Regions from separate parts of the Paenibacillus uliginis N3/975 genome, predicted to be linked through region 1. Evidence: riboswitches for the same ligand, from Rfam matches in the RefSeq annotation. Region 1 holds a riboswitch; each other region holds the start of a gene.
What was found. Region 1 has a riboswitch for ZMP and ZTP ahead of B9N86_RS11055 (bifunctional 5,10-methylenetetrahydrofolate dehydrogenase/5,10-methenyltetrahydrofolate cyclohydrolase). Riboswitches for the same ligand answer to the same signal wherever they lie in the genome.
Positions count from the first base shown of each region.

Region 2: it holds a riboswitch for ZMP and ZTP, as region 1 does, so the genes downstream of both, rpiB (ribose 5-phosphate isomerase B) here and B9N86_RS11055 (bifunctional 5,10-methylenetetrahydrofolate dehydrogenase/5,10-methenyltetrahydrofolate cyclohydrolase) in region 1, are expected to answer to the same signal.
Region 3: it holds a riboswitch for ZMP and ZTP, as region 1 does, so the genes downstream of both, purT (phosphoribosylglycinamide formyltransferase 2) here and B9N86_RS11055 (bifunctional 5,10-methylenetetrahydrofolate dehydrogenase/5,10-methenyltetrahydrofolate cyclohydrolase) in region 1, are expected to answer to the same signal.

Region 1 is NZ_LT840184.1:2,325,403-2,330,438, forward strand. Features, by position in the region: gene B9N86_RS11035 (glycine-rich domain-containing protein) at 1-73, opposite strand, end outside; gene B9N86_RS11040 (Cof-type HAD-IIB family hydrolase) at 230-1,027, shown strand; gene B9N86_RS11045 (MmcQ/YjbR family DNA-binding protein) at 1,095-1,457, shown strand; gene B9N86_RS11050 (hypothetical protein) at 1,521-1,700, shown strand; ZMP/ZTP riboswitch at 1,758-1,835, shown strand; gene B9N86_RS11055 (bifunctional 5,10-methylenetetrahydrofolate dehydrogenase/5,10-methenyltetrahydrofolate cyclohydrolase) at 1,906-2,754, shown strand; gene B9N86_RS11060 (hypothetical protein) at 2,976-3,257, shown strand; gene B9N86_RS11065 (hypothetical protein) at 3,581-3,808, opposite strand; gene B9N86_RS11070 (Na+/H+ antiporter subunit A) at 4,063-5,036, shown strand, end outside.
Region 2 is NZ_LT840184.1:326,411-331,446, forward strand. Features, by position in the region: gene B9N86_RS01445 (L-threonylcarbamoyladenylate synthase) at 1-271, shown strand, start outside; gene B9N86_RS01450 (manganese efflux pump MntP) at 376-936, shown strand; gene B9N86_RS01455 (low molecular weight protein arginine phosphatase) at 982-1,560, shown strand; ZMP/ZTP riboswitch at 1,681-1,762, shown strand; gene rpiB (ribose 5-phosphate isomerase B) at 1,905-2,360, shown strand; gene B9N86_RS01465 (TIGR01440 family protein) at 2,469-3,056, shown strand; gene B9N86_RS01470 (serine hydroxymethyltransferase) at 3,116-4,366, shown strand; gene upp (uracil phosphoribosyltransferase) at 4,759-5,036, shown strand, end outside.
Region 3 is NZ_LT840184.1:2,427,595-2,432,630, reverse strand. Features, by position in the region: gene B9N86_RS11575 (MerR family DNA-binding transcriptional regulator) at 60-770, shown strand; gene B9N86_RS11570 (fibronectin type III domain-containing protein) at 759-1,034, opposite strand; gene B9N86_RS11565 (histidine phosphatase family protein) at 1,062-1,643, opposite strand; gene purT (phosphoribosylglycinamide formyltransferase 2) at 1,841-3,001, opposite strand; ZMP/ZTP riboswitch at 3,126-3,206, opposite strand; gene trxA (thioredoxin) at 3,267-3,578, opposite strand; gene B9N86_RS11545 (NADPH-dependent FMN reductase) at 3,608-4,162, opposite strand; gene B9N86_RS11540 (MerR family transcriptional regulator) at 4,155-4,550, opposite strand; gene B9N86_RS11535 (GNAT family N-acetyltransferase) at 4,716-5,036, opposite strand, start outside.

The DNA.
Region 1 (5,036 bases):
GTAAAAACAGGCTGATCGAAGCCAAGCTGAACACGACCATGATAATGAGAATTATAATAAGACCTTTGCTCATATCGTTATGTCCTTTCTTAAGGGCTTTAGTGCATTATCACAAATTTATACATTTTATGCAAAACGTTTTGAAAAATGGTTAGCATGTTTCCTTGACCTGAAATGCTTTTCATGAATTATGCTTGATAGGTGACTCAAATATGAGGAGGAAATAAATATGGACAAAAAACTAGTTTTTTTTGATATAGACGGGACTCTATTGGACTATGATAAAAAGGTGCCCTTGTCAACAAAGGAAGCGATTCATGAATTAAAGGCAAACGGACATGAGGTTGCAATTGCGACGGGGCGGCCTCCGTTTCTGTTTAAGGAGCTACGGGAAGAGCTAGGTATCGATTCTTATGTCAGCTTAAACGGTCAGTATGTTGTTTATAAAGGAAACCTGGTTTACAGCAATCCGATCCCGCCTGAGGTTCTTCATTCACTTAATGAATATGCTGTAAGCTTGGATCAACCGATCATTTATACCAGTGAAGAAAATACGAAAATGAACATGACTTACCATAAGCGCGTTGAAGCCAGCTATGCCCCACATAAATTACCTATACCGGAATGTGATCCCGACTACTATTTGGGCAGACATATTTATCAGGCGGCTCTCTTTTGTACTAAAGAGGAAGAGACATCATATATCGTGAAATTCGATGATCTGCTCCGGCTTGTGCGGTGGGATGAAGTGGGCGTTGACGTAATTCCGAACGGAGGCTCCAAAGCAGCTGGAATCGAGAAGTTTATTCAGCATCTCGGTTATAAGCGAGAAGAGGTTATTGCTTTCGGAGACAATCTGAACGATCTGGAAATGCTGCAATTCGTCGGCCATGGTGTGGCAATGGGAAACGCGGACTCCGTAGTCAAGGAAGTAGCCAGATATGTAACAAAGGATGTCGATCAGGACGGCATTATGCATGGACTCCGGCAGCTCGGTTTACTGTCCGTTGACAGCGCCGTAGTATAGCTAGGTTTTCTGGATCCTTTGTACATGTTATATTTAGGTAAAATGAAGGATGAAGGAGAGAAATCTCGTGCACAGCCATCTAATAACATACTGTTTAGCCAAAAAAGGAGCTGCAGAAGACTACCCATTCGGTCCATCTCCGCTCGTCATGAAGGTCGGGGGTAAAATGTTTGCACTGATCTCCAAACCTGAAGAGAACGGGTTTACCCATATAGCATTAAAGTGTGATCCGGAAATCGCTGAGAATCTTCGGGAACAGCATGCTGCCGTTCAGCCCGGCTATCATTTGAACAAGAAACATTGGAACACTATCATCTGTGACGGCTCCTTAACGAATTCAGATATGCAGGATATGATTGATCACTCCTACGAGCTGGTTTTTAAAAGTCTTCCAAAATCTATGCGAGATTCGATTAGTGCGGTGATTTAAACAAGGGTATCGCATTGGTATATGATATATGGATTCGATTTAAGAAGCGAGGAGCCATTCATAATGCTTAAAGGTTGGAAATTTTCTGTGCTGGGTATCGTTATCGTTGGAATTGCCGCAGCGGTTGTGCCACAGTTCGGACTGATTGACTATGGAAGATCTGTTTCTTTGTTCATTTTGTTCGTTTTGTTTGTAGCGGCGCTGGAAATTATGGAACGGCTTGGCAAACGAAAAAAAGGTTAAAAATTCATCTACAATTAAAGGTGCGCCCCTCAGCAAAACGTGATATATTAAGAAAAAGTCACTATGTGTAACTGGCGTAACATGGAATACCATGAGGGAGCACATAGATAACAGCCGTACGCCTGGGCAGAGGTAAGGAGATTCCATAGGATCTCCTTACCTCTTTGTGTTTCTATAAACATAAATTGTCGAAAGGGCTGATCACATGAGCAAGGAAACGTTGATTTTGGATGGCAATCAAGTGGCGAACAGCATTAAAGAAGCATTGAAAGAGCGTGTGAAAAGATTGGTTCAGGAAGGGACAACACCTTGCCTGGCGACGGTCTTGGTCGGAGATGACCCTGCTTCGGAAACGTATGTCCGTATGAAGGGCAACGCATGCAAGAGGCTGGGGATTGACTCCAAGCGTGTGGTATTGGATCAGATGACTTCTACTGAACAGTTAATCCATGTAATAAATGAGCTGAATAACGACCCTTCTGTGCACGGGATTTTGCTGCAGCATCCTGTGCCGCATCACATTGATGAGCGGGCCGCGTTTGAAGCGATTTCGATTGAAAAAGACGTAGATGGTGTAACAATGCTCGGTTTTGCTCAAAATGCGTTTGGTCAGGCTCTATTTCCTTCCTGCACGCCTGCAGCGATTATGGCAATTATGGATGCTTACCACATTCCGATTGAAGGAAAGCATGCGGTTGTCGTTGGGAGAAGTCCGATCCTCGGCAAACCGGTATCTATGATGCTTCTGAACCGGAATGCAACGGTAACAATTTGCCATTCCAGAACACAAAATTTGGATCACCTGGTGTCACAAGGTGATATCGTGGTGGCAGCGGTCGGAAAACCGAACTTCATACAGGGAGATTGGATTAAACCGGGTGCTGTAATTATGGATGCCGGTTATAACGAAGGAAATATCGGAGATTGCGATTATGAAGCTTGCTTCCCGCATGCAAGTGCAATTACCCCAGTTCCGGGCGGAGTAGGACCTGTTACGATTGCAACACTGCTGAAACATACGGTTGATGCCGCTGAAAGATCGATGAAAGCATAAGTTTGAGCGCAAGTTGAGAGGGCAGTCCCAAAAGTGATTTTTAATTAATATCAGGGACAGTACGATTCGTACGCGTAGCGTCTTCAGTTAATCATTTTATGCTCTGCCCCGGTGTCTGAAATTTGTTATGCATGCGTTTACTATGATATTATGCACCTGACGATGGTTGAGGCTTGATTTTTGTATCATTATTCTCGAACTAACTTATAAGGAGGGTGAATATGGAGTGGTTAGCTGTACAACCCTATTATAAGATTCAAAGGGAAGTTGGAAGTACGGAACAAGTGATGTATGAGGATCATCGGACGTTATATTTGTATCGCGATAAGATCGTAACACATTATCGTGAATTTCCCGTCGCAGATGTGTTTGACCTATCTTTCCGTCAGATGGGGGATGTAGGGGGTTTTTTATACCTGCACACGAAGCTTGGAGTTTATTCTTATACTGTAAAGGAAGACCCATCCGGATTCATTGGAGCCTTTAAAAGTTTAAAACAATGAATAGTAAAGTGATAAAAATCGTCAGCGCATAGCTGGCGTTTTTTTTATCTTACGGGGTCTGTAAAGATCGCACGGTCCAGTAAATAACTGGACTAATGTCGGGAATGAAGACTTGGCTCAAGCAGGTTCCCAGAATATGCCTGTTTTTATAAACTGATAACACCAAAATGAATTGCAAGAATTTGCAAGGTAATTGTTGTCAGGAGGATTTGCATTGGGATGAAGGGGATGTCATATCCGAGATTCGCCGTATATTCCTATTCGGCAGCTTTTCTCTGGACGGCTGCATATTTCTCCCTCGGTATGTTTGTGTTCGGGGATAATTAGTCAGCCGAACGTTGAATTATACGGATATATTCACGTGGACGAAAGGATTGGGTTCCTATATCCGTTTCCAATGTGTTGATTGTGTTTATATTATACTTGGGACTGTGTGGTGCATACTTTGGTTCCGGGTAGTGTAAACGGTTGACATGCCAGTCCAGCACAGCGGCCCCCAGCACAAGTAAAGCGAACAAAATACAGCATACTGTAATCTTTCGGACGATCATTCTAATCACTCCTCACTTAAGAGTGATGCCCACTTAGTGTATTTTCATTCACAATACCTTTGACAAAAGTATTATTCATAGGCTATACTGATTCACAGTTTGAGATGTGTTTATTTTTGAGTTAATAACTACATATGGAAATAACCGGAGGAGCCTGCCAACAGCAGGCTCTTTTTGTGTTTTTTTGGTCTTACGAATTTTTGATTGGTAATACTGAGAAAAGATTAACATATTGGGGTTAAGGAGGAATCAACTTGTCGCTGCTTCATGTCGCCATTATGGCACCTATTATTTTTGCCGTTCTGGTACCTCTTATTTACAAGTTTACGAAACGTATTCACACAGGATGGTTTGTCCTTCCTGTACCGGTCATCTTATTTGTTTATTTCCTAAGCAGAATTCCTTCTGTACAGGAAGGTGAGGGAGTGCTCTCAAGCTTACCGTGGATACCTTCCCTGGGCATCAATTTTACGGTATACCTGGATGGGCTCAGCCTTTTGTTCGCCCTGTTGATTACCGGAATCGGCTTACTTGTCATTCTATATTCTGTCTTTTATATGGATAAGAACAAGGAAGCGATTCATCGGTTTTATGTATACCTGCTTCTGTTCATGGGTGCGATGCTTGGTGTCGTTTTGTCCGATAATGTGATGGTTCTTTACGGATTTTGGGAGTTGACGAGCGTTTCATCCTTTCTGCTGATTGCTTTCTGGTATTCCCGTGAACGATCAAGATACGGAGCTCTGAAATCGATGCTCATTACAGTATTCGGCGGTCTTGCCATGTTTACTGGCTTCCTGATGCTTTCTATTATGTCCGGAAGCATGAGCGTAAGGGAGATCATTGGTCAGGTCTCTGAAATGACAGATCATACATTATTTATTCCCGCCATGATTTTGATTCTGCTTGGCGCCTTTACGAAATCGGCCCAGTTTCCGTTTCATATTTGGCTGCCGGATGCGATGGAAGCACCGACTCCAGTCAGCGCCTATCTTCACTCGGCAACAATGGTTAAAGCAGGGCTTTATTTGGTTGCACGCTTTAGTCCGGTGTTTGCCGGGCAGGCGGAATGGTTCTGGCTGGTTACAGTTGTCGGCCTTACTACGTTGATTTACGGATCCATCCGGGCCATTAAGCAGACTGATCTAAAGGCACTGCTTGCGTTTTCAACGATAAGCCAGCTCGGTCTGATTATGAGTTTGCTCGGGCTTGGCTCGGCTGCCGCTTT
Region 2 (5,036 bases), 2.0 Mb from region 1:
CGGGGAGACGACCGGTGTGCTGTCGTTCGACGAGCACATCGGTCGCTACCGCGCGGACGTTGCCGTCTCGCTCGGCAGCCTGGCCGCACCGGAGGAAGCGGCACACCGGCTCTACGCCGGGCTGCGCCAATTCGATGAAGCAGGCGCGACCTTTATCCTGGCAGAATCCTGCCCGGATAAAGGTCTTGGCGCCGCGGTGATGAACCGGCTGCTGAAGGCGGCGGGTCATCATATTATATTTGCGTCCGATGATGGGCTTGCCTCAGATTAGGCGAGCGCGACACAGGCATGAATCCGTCCACAAGGGTTTTAGGCATCATTCCCCCCTTGTCCGCATATGGTGTACAAGACCATAGGGACTTGGGGGAAAAAGGCATGTTGGAAACGTCTGTCCAGTTAGGGCAACTCGCGACGATCCTGATTATGGCCGTGGCGCTGGGCTTGGATGCATTTTCACTCGGTATCGGTGTTGGAATGAGAGGCATCCGCCTGAAACATGTCCTGATCATCAGCCTGCTGATCGCCTTATTCCACACGCTGATGCCGCTGCTCGGTTTGTTTGCTGGTCGTTATGTTGGCGTTTTGCTCGGACAAGTTACGGGGCTCGCTGCAGGAGGCCTGCTTGTGCTGCTGGGGGGACATATGATCTGGAACTCTTTTCGCAAAGAGGAAGGTCGGCCGGTGAATCACACCACGCTGCTCGGAATGCTTCTGTTTTCGCTTAGTGTCAGTATCGACTCTTTTTCGGTAGGGGTTTCGCTTGGCATGTTCGTGAATGATACGGCGATCATTGTAACTTCTTTCGGCGTGATCGGAGGCTTAATGTCGATTTTCGGACTGATGCTCGGCCGGAAGGCGGGTAGCAGACTCGGTGAATATGGAGAAATGACCGGCGGTGTCATTTTGCTGGCATTTGGTTTGATGTTTATATTTTGATACAATGACGGCAGTAAAAGATACACTTTCGGGGAGGTGGAGACCGTGAAAAACATATTGTTCGTCTGCACCGGCAACACCTGTCGCAGTCCTATGGCTGAAGGTATGCTGCGCAAGCTCGCCAAGGGGAGAGGGATTCCGCTTGAAGTTCGTTCCGCAGGTGTTTCGGCTGCAGAAGGAATGCCAATCTCACGTCATGCTGAAGCAGTACTCCGCGATCAGCAGATTAAGGACGGTATGTCCTCTAAGCCACTGAGTATGGATCTTGTCGAGTGGGCAGATCTGATTCTGACATTGACGTTATCCCATAAGCAGTATGCGATTCGTCAGTTTCCTTATGCGGCGGACAAGGTTCATACGCTAAAAGAATACGTCGAGAATGATGTGCAGGTGCTTACGGATCTGCAGGAGCAGGACAGTCTGCTGGCATCCATGGAGATGATGAGATCCCTTGGCATTGAGCTTCAGGAGAAAGACAAGGTTCGGTTAATCGAGCTGCGTCAGCGTATTCCGAGTTTTGATATTTCCGATCCGTTCGGAGGTTCGCTGGAAGAGTATGAGGAAACTGCGGCAGAAATCCGTTCAGCGCTGTTCCGATTGCTGGACAAGCTGGAGAGAGAGTAAGTAACGTGATTTGCGGCTGTACAGTTCCCGTTATAGTTGAAGTCATTTACCGATCATAATTATGAATAAATATTCGTTGCTTTTCTTTTCCGTATGTTTTAAGATGAAGGGGAAAAACACGGATTCCGGTGTAACTGGCGACGAAGTGGATGAAACCACGATGGAGCACCGGAACATACGGCCGGTCGCCTGGGCAAAGAGCAATTGGTGCACGATACACGTGCGCGGACTGCTCTTTTTTTCGTCTTTTGCTAACAATTTGGGTTATAATGAAACAAGTTGTTGTACGAGCATTTTGCAAAAGTGCCGACACAAAAGATGAAACATACGAGGAGGTTTTTCATATGAAAATCGCATTGGGCACGGATCATGCAGGTATTCGTTTGAAAGAGGAAATTACGGAGGTCATTCGGAATCTCGGGCATGAGGTCGAGGACTTGGGCTGCGGCTGTTCCGACTCGGTAGATTATCCTGACTTTGCGCTTCCGGTATGTGAAAAGGTCGTATCCGGAGAAGCTGACCGTGGAATTCTGATCTGCGGAACGGGAATCGGCATGAGCATTGCGGCGAATAAGGTTCCAGGAATTCGCTGTGCGCTGACACATGATGTATTTTCGGCAAAAGCTACCCGCGAGCACAATGATAGCAACGTGCTGGCACTTGGTGAACGAGTGGTGGGCCCCGGCCTTGCAGCAGAAATCGTTACAGCTTGGCTGACGACAGATTTCAGTCAAGGTGAGCGGCATGTTGGCAGGGTGAACAAAATCAAGGCCATTGAGGAACGCTATCTGAAGGGATAAGCTCGTACTGCAGGGATGAACGGTAACTAAGTAACCTAAGTAACTTAAGTAACTAAGACATCAGGCAGTTGGCTTTCAGACTATCGCATCCAAGGAGGGCTGAAACACATGACAGATTACCCGGTTGACCATGCTTTGAGAGAACAAACGGTAACGATTATGCGGGAATTGGCTGAGGCTGCAGGTCTCAGGGCAGGCAAGGTGCTGGTCGTCGGGACCAGCACAAGTGAAATCACCGGCCGCCGGATTGGTACCGGCGGTGTGCTGGAGACCGCGCAACAGGTGCTGAACGGAATCGCAGAGGTACAGGCTGAGTTCGGTTTCGATACGGCTTACCAGTGCTGCGAGCACCTGAACCGTGCGCTTGTTGTGGAACGGAAACTACTCGAGCGATTGGGACTGACGGAAGTAGCTGCAGTACCCGTTCCTAAAGCGGGAGGATCTATGGCGTCTGCCGCTTACCGGAGCTTCGATGATCCGTGTCTGGCTGAGAGCATCTCCGCTCATGCGGGTATCGATATTGGTGAGACGATGATCGGCATGCATCTGCGCCGTGTTGCGGTACCATTTCGACCGAGTATTCGGTATATCGGGAAAGCTCGTGTGACAGCGGCATTGACGAGACCGAAATTGATCGGTGGAGAGCGGGCTGTATATCGGATGGAGCAGGAGATTGATAGGGCGGCATGTGATTAGACGTAGTTGTGATTGATGATTAACCATATATTATTTTTTAATTTAGGGAGGATACGAATATGATGGAACATTTGCGCAAGAGTGACCCGGCAGTACTGGAAGCGATGGATTTGGAACTGAAGCGCCAACGCAGTAACATTGAACTTATCGCTTCGGAGAACATTGTTAGTGAAGCTGTTATGGAAGCGATGGGATCAGTGCTGACGAATAAATATGCAGAAGGCTATCCAGGCAAACGCTACTATGGCGGCTGCGAGCGCGTTGATATTGTAGAGGATCTGGCACGTGACCGTGCGAAGCAGTTGTTCGGTGCTGAGCACGCTAACGTCCAGCCTCACTCCGGTGCACAGGCGAACATGGCTGTTTATTTGGCTGCGTTGAAGCCGGGCGATACGGTACTCGGTATGAACCTGGCACATGGTGGGCACTTGACGCACGGTAGTCCTGTCAATGCATCCGGCCTTCTGTATAACTTTGTGGCATATGGTGTGCAGGAAGATACCTTCCTAATCGATTATAACGAAGTGCGTAAAGCAGCCTTCAAACATCGTCCGCGTATGATTGTTGCCGGCGCAAGCGCTTATCCGCGAACCATCGACTTTGAAGCACTGGCTTCCATTGCAAATGACGTGGGTGCCTTGTTCATGGTTGATATGGCTCATATCGCAGGGCTTGTTGCTACAGGATTGCATCCGAACCCTGTACCTCACGCACATTTCGTTACCACAACAACTCACAAAACACTGCGCGGACCGCGCGGCGGCTTGATTCTGTGCAAACAGCCATGGGCTGCAGCTATCGACAAGGCGGTATTCCCGGGCACCCAAGGCGGACCACTTATGCACGTCATTGCATCCAAAGCAGTTGCGCTGGGTGAAGCGTTGGACCCATCCTTCAAGGAGCATGCTGAAAAAGTAGTGAAGAACGCCAAAGTACTTGCGGACACACTGATTTCTGAAGGGCTTAACATCGTATCCGGCGGAACCGATAACCACCTGATGCTGGTGGATACCCGTAATTTGGACATTTCCGGTAAAGATGCTGAGAAAGTGCTAGATTCTATCGGTATTACCGTGAACAAAAACGCGATTCCATTTGACCCTACAAGTCCGTTTGTAACAAGCGGTATCCGGATCGGTACCCCAGCTGTGACTTCCCGTGGCATGGATGAGGAAGCTATGGCTACGATCGGCAAAATTATAGCTATGGTCCTCCGTCAGCCGAAGGACGAGGCAACACTCGCAAAAGCTGGTCGTATGGTAGCTGAATTGACAGAGAAATATCCGCTGTATCCGCAATTGAAATACTAATCAATGCAACTTGGTTAGGTGAGGTAATGTAAGGCGCTCTTCGGGCCCCGTCTTCGTAGAAGACGGGGCTTTTGGTTCTTTCAGCACGATTTGGCATCTTTTTGAACAGAATGGAAACGATAGTATAATGCCAGGTTTTGCTAATGCGCCCTGACTTTTTAGAGCGCAAGAAACATGATGGATACAGGTGTAAAATCACCACGGGGAATGATATAATAGACAAGATTTATGGAGCTCACTAGATTTTACGCCCATATTGAACAAGCAGAAACGATTTCGTTGTCCTTTTCCAAAGGGCGATGACGTTTCTGCGAGAAATATAAGAAAGTATAAAATTCCATTTTATGCCTTCTTATATTTTAACATATCGTAACCAACCGGAGGGACCTGACATGGGAAAATTGGTGATTTGTGATCACCCATTGATTCAACACAAACTGACATTTATCCGCGATATGCGGACCAACACGAAAGATTTTCGCGAGCTGGTTGACGAAGTGGCCACACTGATGGCTTATGAGATAACCCGCAGTATTCCGCTGGAATCGATTTCCGTGCAAACTCCGGTAGCTGAGACCGAAGGAAAGGTTATTTCCGGCCGCATGCTGGGTCTGATTCCGATTTTGCGTGCCGGTCTGGGTATGCTTGACGGTGTCGTTAAACTGCTGCC
Region 3 (5,036 bases), 100 kb from region 1:
TTTAAAAAACTTTATAAGTGTGCTTTAATCTTAATCAGCATGAATGTTGAGGTGAACCCATGAATATAAGACCGATAGATATCGCAACTAAACTTAATATAAGTACAAGTGCCCTAAGAAATTATGAAGCACAGGGAATTGTTCCCCCTACAAAGCGTTCAGCAAGCGGTTATCGGATCTATACAGAGGAGCATATCGCTTATTTTGAATGTATTCAAGCTATGGCCCCAGGTTTTGGGATGGATGTAACGAAAGACGTTTTATGCAAGATTCAATCTGAAGAAGTGGATACTGCACTCCGATTGGTTAACCAAGTTCAGGCCAACCTGTATCGTGATACAATTCTGGCTGAAGAAACATTTCACGTCTTGGCGTCTAATGAACTTAACTTCCTGGATTCAGGTGGAAGCAAAGAATGGATGACCATCGGGGAGGTCTCTGCTGCGACGAACATCCCAAGTTCAACAATCCGATACTGGGAAAAGATCGGACTTATCACTTCTTCACGAGATTCACGAAATAGGTACCGAATATTTAATCAATCTCAAATTCGTAAAATCATCCTGCTTCGCACCTTGCGGCCGGCTGTCTATACATATGACTTAGTGGGGCTTAAACAAGCGATCGGGGCAATGGATCATAACGATCTGGAGCATGCGAAAAAAATCGCTCAAGATTCGCTGGCGTACCTGAACAACATAAACCAAGAACAACTTCGCGGCGGGTACTATTTATACCGTTTATGCCGATTGTTAGATTTAATTGATTAATACCAGATGTAGTCGCACACTTTGTCCGTTACCTGAATGTATTTGGTAAAAATAAACCGTCCCTGCTTCAAGGCCGTTCACTGTGAGCTGGTGAATTTTTGAATGCCCTTCATTAGAGACGGTTGTGATCACTTGCTCCGGTTTTTTGTAATTACCTTGATATCCACTATGGATTCTCTCTGCTAACAGAACATCTACTCTGGAGGATGCCGGCTCAGATGTTTCCCACATGATCGTCATGGAGTCCACCGTAGGCCATTGCAAAATAGGGTCCCTTAATAATTGTTTGCTTTATGCGGGACTCCACAACCGCTGAACATGGCTCAGGTGATTATCTTGGAATTCCAATTTATAAATATCAGGTTTGCTTGTCCCCTTCCAAAATTCAAAGCCATAATTAGAATCGAAATAATTCAATATGATCGTCATTATATTTCCGTGGGTACCAAGCGCGATTTTCTTGCCTTTATATTCCGAGAGCAGTTGCATAATGATCGGTATAGCCCAATCCTGCGTCTGTCGCGTTGTCTCCCCTTCGGGCATGCAATAATCTATATCGATAAAAGATTGTTCAATTCCTATTAACAGCTCCTCATCGGATACAGCTTCATTCAAAGTACCAATTGGTCTTTCAATAAGCTCGTTATACAAAATGATCTCTTTCTGTAGCAGTTCAGCAAGTGGAGCTACTGTTTCTCTTGCCCTGTTATACGAACTGGAGACGATCACATCAATTCCTTCATCTCTTAACAGCTCTGCTACTCTTTTAGCATCAGATTTCCCTTGATCGTTCAAGCTCGCACCTCCCGAGCGCTCAAGTTCCAAAGAAAATGGAGCAATTCCATGACGAACAAAATACAGATATGTTTTCATTGTTCACCCATCCCCCAATTTTTTAAGTAATAATAACTTAATATACTTGTTAGTTGAAGAGATTGTAAAGTCTTAAAAGAGCTGTGCAAGTGTCGGAGACTACAACACTCACACAGCTCTATCTCAACCATAGCATTTCATTTAATGACACCGTCAAGAGAAACGAACTCCGATACTTTTCAAAAAACCACGTATAGTTAAGATTCTACAACAGCAAGCTCATCAAGTGCCAATTTCGCCTGTTTCCGTGCATTTTCAACCGAATCGGACGTTGATAAAGCGACCGCCATTCTCCGACCTGCCTTTGTAACCGGCTTGCCAAATACACGAACCTGCGTGTTCGGGACCGATAATGCCTTCTCCACACCGGTAATACAATAGTGTTCGAGTTCAAGGCTTGCTTTCAATGGACGGCTGGCTCCCGGCGTCATAAGTACAATTTCAGGGATTGGATAACCGAGGATCGCACGGACGTGTAATGCAAATTCAGAAAGATTTTGCGTTACGAGTGTCACTAGTCCAGTATCATGCGGCCGCGGAGAAACTTCGCTGAAATAAACTTTATCCTCCGTTAAAAAGAGTTCAACACCAAACAGACCATATCCGCCTAGTTCGTCTGTTATGGCTCCAGCAATATGCTTAGCTTCTTTAATCTGATCCTCTGTCATATCATGCGGCTGCCAGGACTCAATGTAATCCCCGTTTTCTTGAATATGTCCGATTGGTGCGCAGAAGCTTGTTCCGTTTACGGAACGAACCGTGAGCAGTGTGATTTCAGACTCAAAGCAGATGAACTCCTCAATAATAACCCGCCCGTTCTGAACCCGGCCACCTTCCATTGCTACGTTCCAGCACTGTTCAATGTCCTTCTCTTCACGGCAAACACTTTGTCCTTTTCCTGAAGAACTCATCAGAGGTTTGATAACGCAAGGATACCCCATCTCCTTTACCGCTTGAACAAACTGATCATACGTGTCAGCAAATTTATAACCGGCTGTTGGCAGGCCCAGTTTCTCTGATGCAAGACGTCTAATCCCTTCCCGATCCATCGTCAGCTTCGCAGCGCGGGCTGTTGGAATGACCCGATGGCCTTCTTCCTCCAGTTTTAAAAGCTCTGAAGTCGCTAATGCTTCAATCTCGGGTACAATAAGATCCGGTTTTTCCTGTTCGATAATTTCCCGCAACCGCTCACCATCCAGCATATCGATCACATAATGACGGTGGGCTACCTGCATGGCAGGTGCATGAGCGTAACGATCAACCGCTACCGTCTCAACTCCCAGACGCTGAGCTTCGATCAAAACTTCCTTTCCTAGTTCTCCCGAACCGAGCAGCATTATTTTCTTAGTTTGCAACATTGGCATATCCCCCATTTTACCGCTCATAGCGGTAGTTTATTCTTGCGAGATAAGGATGCAGTTCACCCCGAAGTCTAAGCTTGCTTATCTCAAAAATAAAAGAGGCAAGGAGAAAGAAACTCCTTACCTCTGCCCAGGCGTACGGCCGCTGCCATTCATGTGCTCCCTCATGGTTCCCCATGTTCCGCCAGTCACACATAAGCATTTCATTTGTCATGTAAATCATACTGAAATCTTCGCCTATTTGCAACATGAAGGGGTACTTTTATTGGTGAGTTTGGATTTTGCCTATAATGGAATTTTTCCGCTGCAAGCCCACCAGTTTTTCCACCGGTTGGCCGTTTTTAAATAGAATCAGTGTCGGAAGACCCATCACGCCATACTTAGAAGAGAGCTCGGGCTCTTCATCTGCATTCACTTTACCGATGACTATAGAATCTTGTAGTTCGACGGAAAGCTCTTCCACAATGGGAAGCTGCATTTTACAAGGTCCGCACCAAGGCGCCCAAAAATCAACCAGCGTTAAACCTTTGTCGATGAGTTCTGAAAAATTCTCTTTTGTCATTGTCTCAAGCATTCTGCTATCCCCTTTGTAAATAAAATTGTTTATAACTCGGTATTCAAAGCTTTTTCCAGAGCATGAAGCACTGCTATTATTTCCTTTGCCAAACCATTGTCCGTGATGTCTCCCGCTGCATTCATTTTCAAACTTATTTGTGGAATACACATCGTTCCCCCAGAGACTATATGTGCATTCAACATATTCAGAGTCATTAAAAGTGACGCATGAGCATTTTCACCGCCTGAAGGATGTGGTGAGGCACTCAGCACACCTGTCGGTTTGTTATATAACTCACTCGATGACACCGTCCAGTCAATCGCGTTCTTAAGAACGCCTGGCACACCACTTGCATATTCCGGTGTGCTAATTAACACGCTGTCAGCGGCCTTAAGTTGTGTCCGAAAATCGATCACAGCTTCCGGTACTTCCTCTCCGTCGATTTCGGGATTGAAATGCGGAAGATCACCTAATCCATCGAAAATCGTCAACTTAACATGTTTAGGAGCCAAAGTGGCAGCTGCACGTAACAGATTCGTATTAGACGAACCGTTACGGAGACTTCCGGATATACCTATAATGTGAATCGTTGGCTCATTCATTGTTACATCCCACTTTCAAGGAATTGATTTCACTGGCTGGATGTTCTTCAATAATCGAACTTATGCGTTCCTCCAGATTTGACTTTATGCTCTCAAGCTGCTTGATTTGATCATCAATTTCTTTCAGTTTCTGTTGATATACCGGAAGAACCTCTTTACAAAATGCTTCTTTGTTCATCAACACGCAATTCAGAAAGCCGGCGATTTGTTCAGTAGTCAAACCTAATTTCAAGTAAAATTGAATAGTCTGCACTTGTTCAATCATGAATGAGGAATATTCACGATATCCGTTATCATGCCGTTTGGGAGCAAGCAATCCCTGCTGCTCATAATAACGAAGAGAGCGGATGCTGACTCCGGTTCGATTGGCGAGTTCTCCAATTCTCAAGTGTCATGCCTCCAATTGTAATTGTATGGGTCTAATCTGATTATAAACGATGACACTAATGTCAGGGTCAACATGAATTTAATAAAAGAAAAAAGCTCAGAGTTAATTATCTGAGCTTTTTTCTTTTATTATAGGTGTTTTCAATTAATGCAATCATTAAACTGTCTATAAATCTTTTTTTAGATAGTAATGCTTAAAATCTCTTCCGACATTATCAAGGGTACCAAACTCTTGAAACCCGTGTTTTTTATAAAAATCTAATGCTTGAAAACTTAAAGTATCTACTTTTATGAAGTCACAACTCGTCTCCAAAGCTATTTGTTCTATTTCTAATAATAGTTTAGTTCCATAACCCGATTTACGCATGTCTTCATCAATTATAAAAGTATGAATCTCTAACCAATTCCAGCAAATTTCACCTAATATTCCCCCGCGAACCTTGCCATTTTCATCCTTCAGAAATAAATTAATTTCTTGGTATCTCCC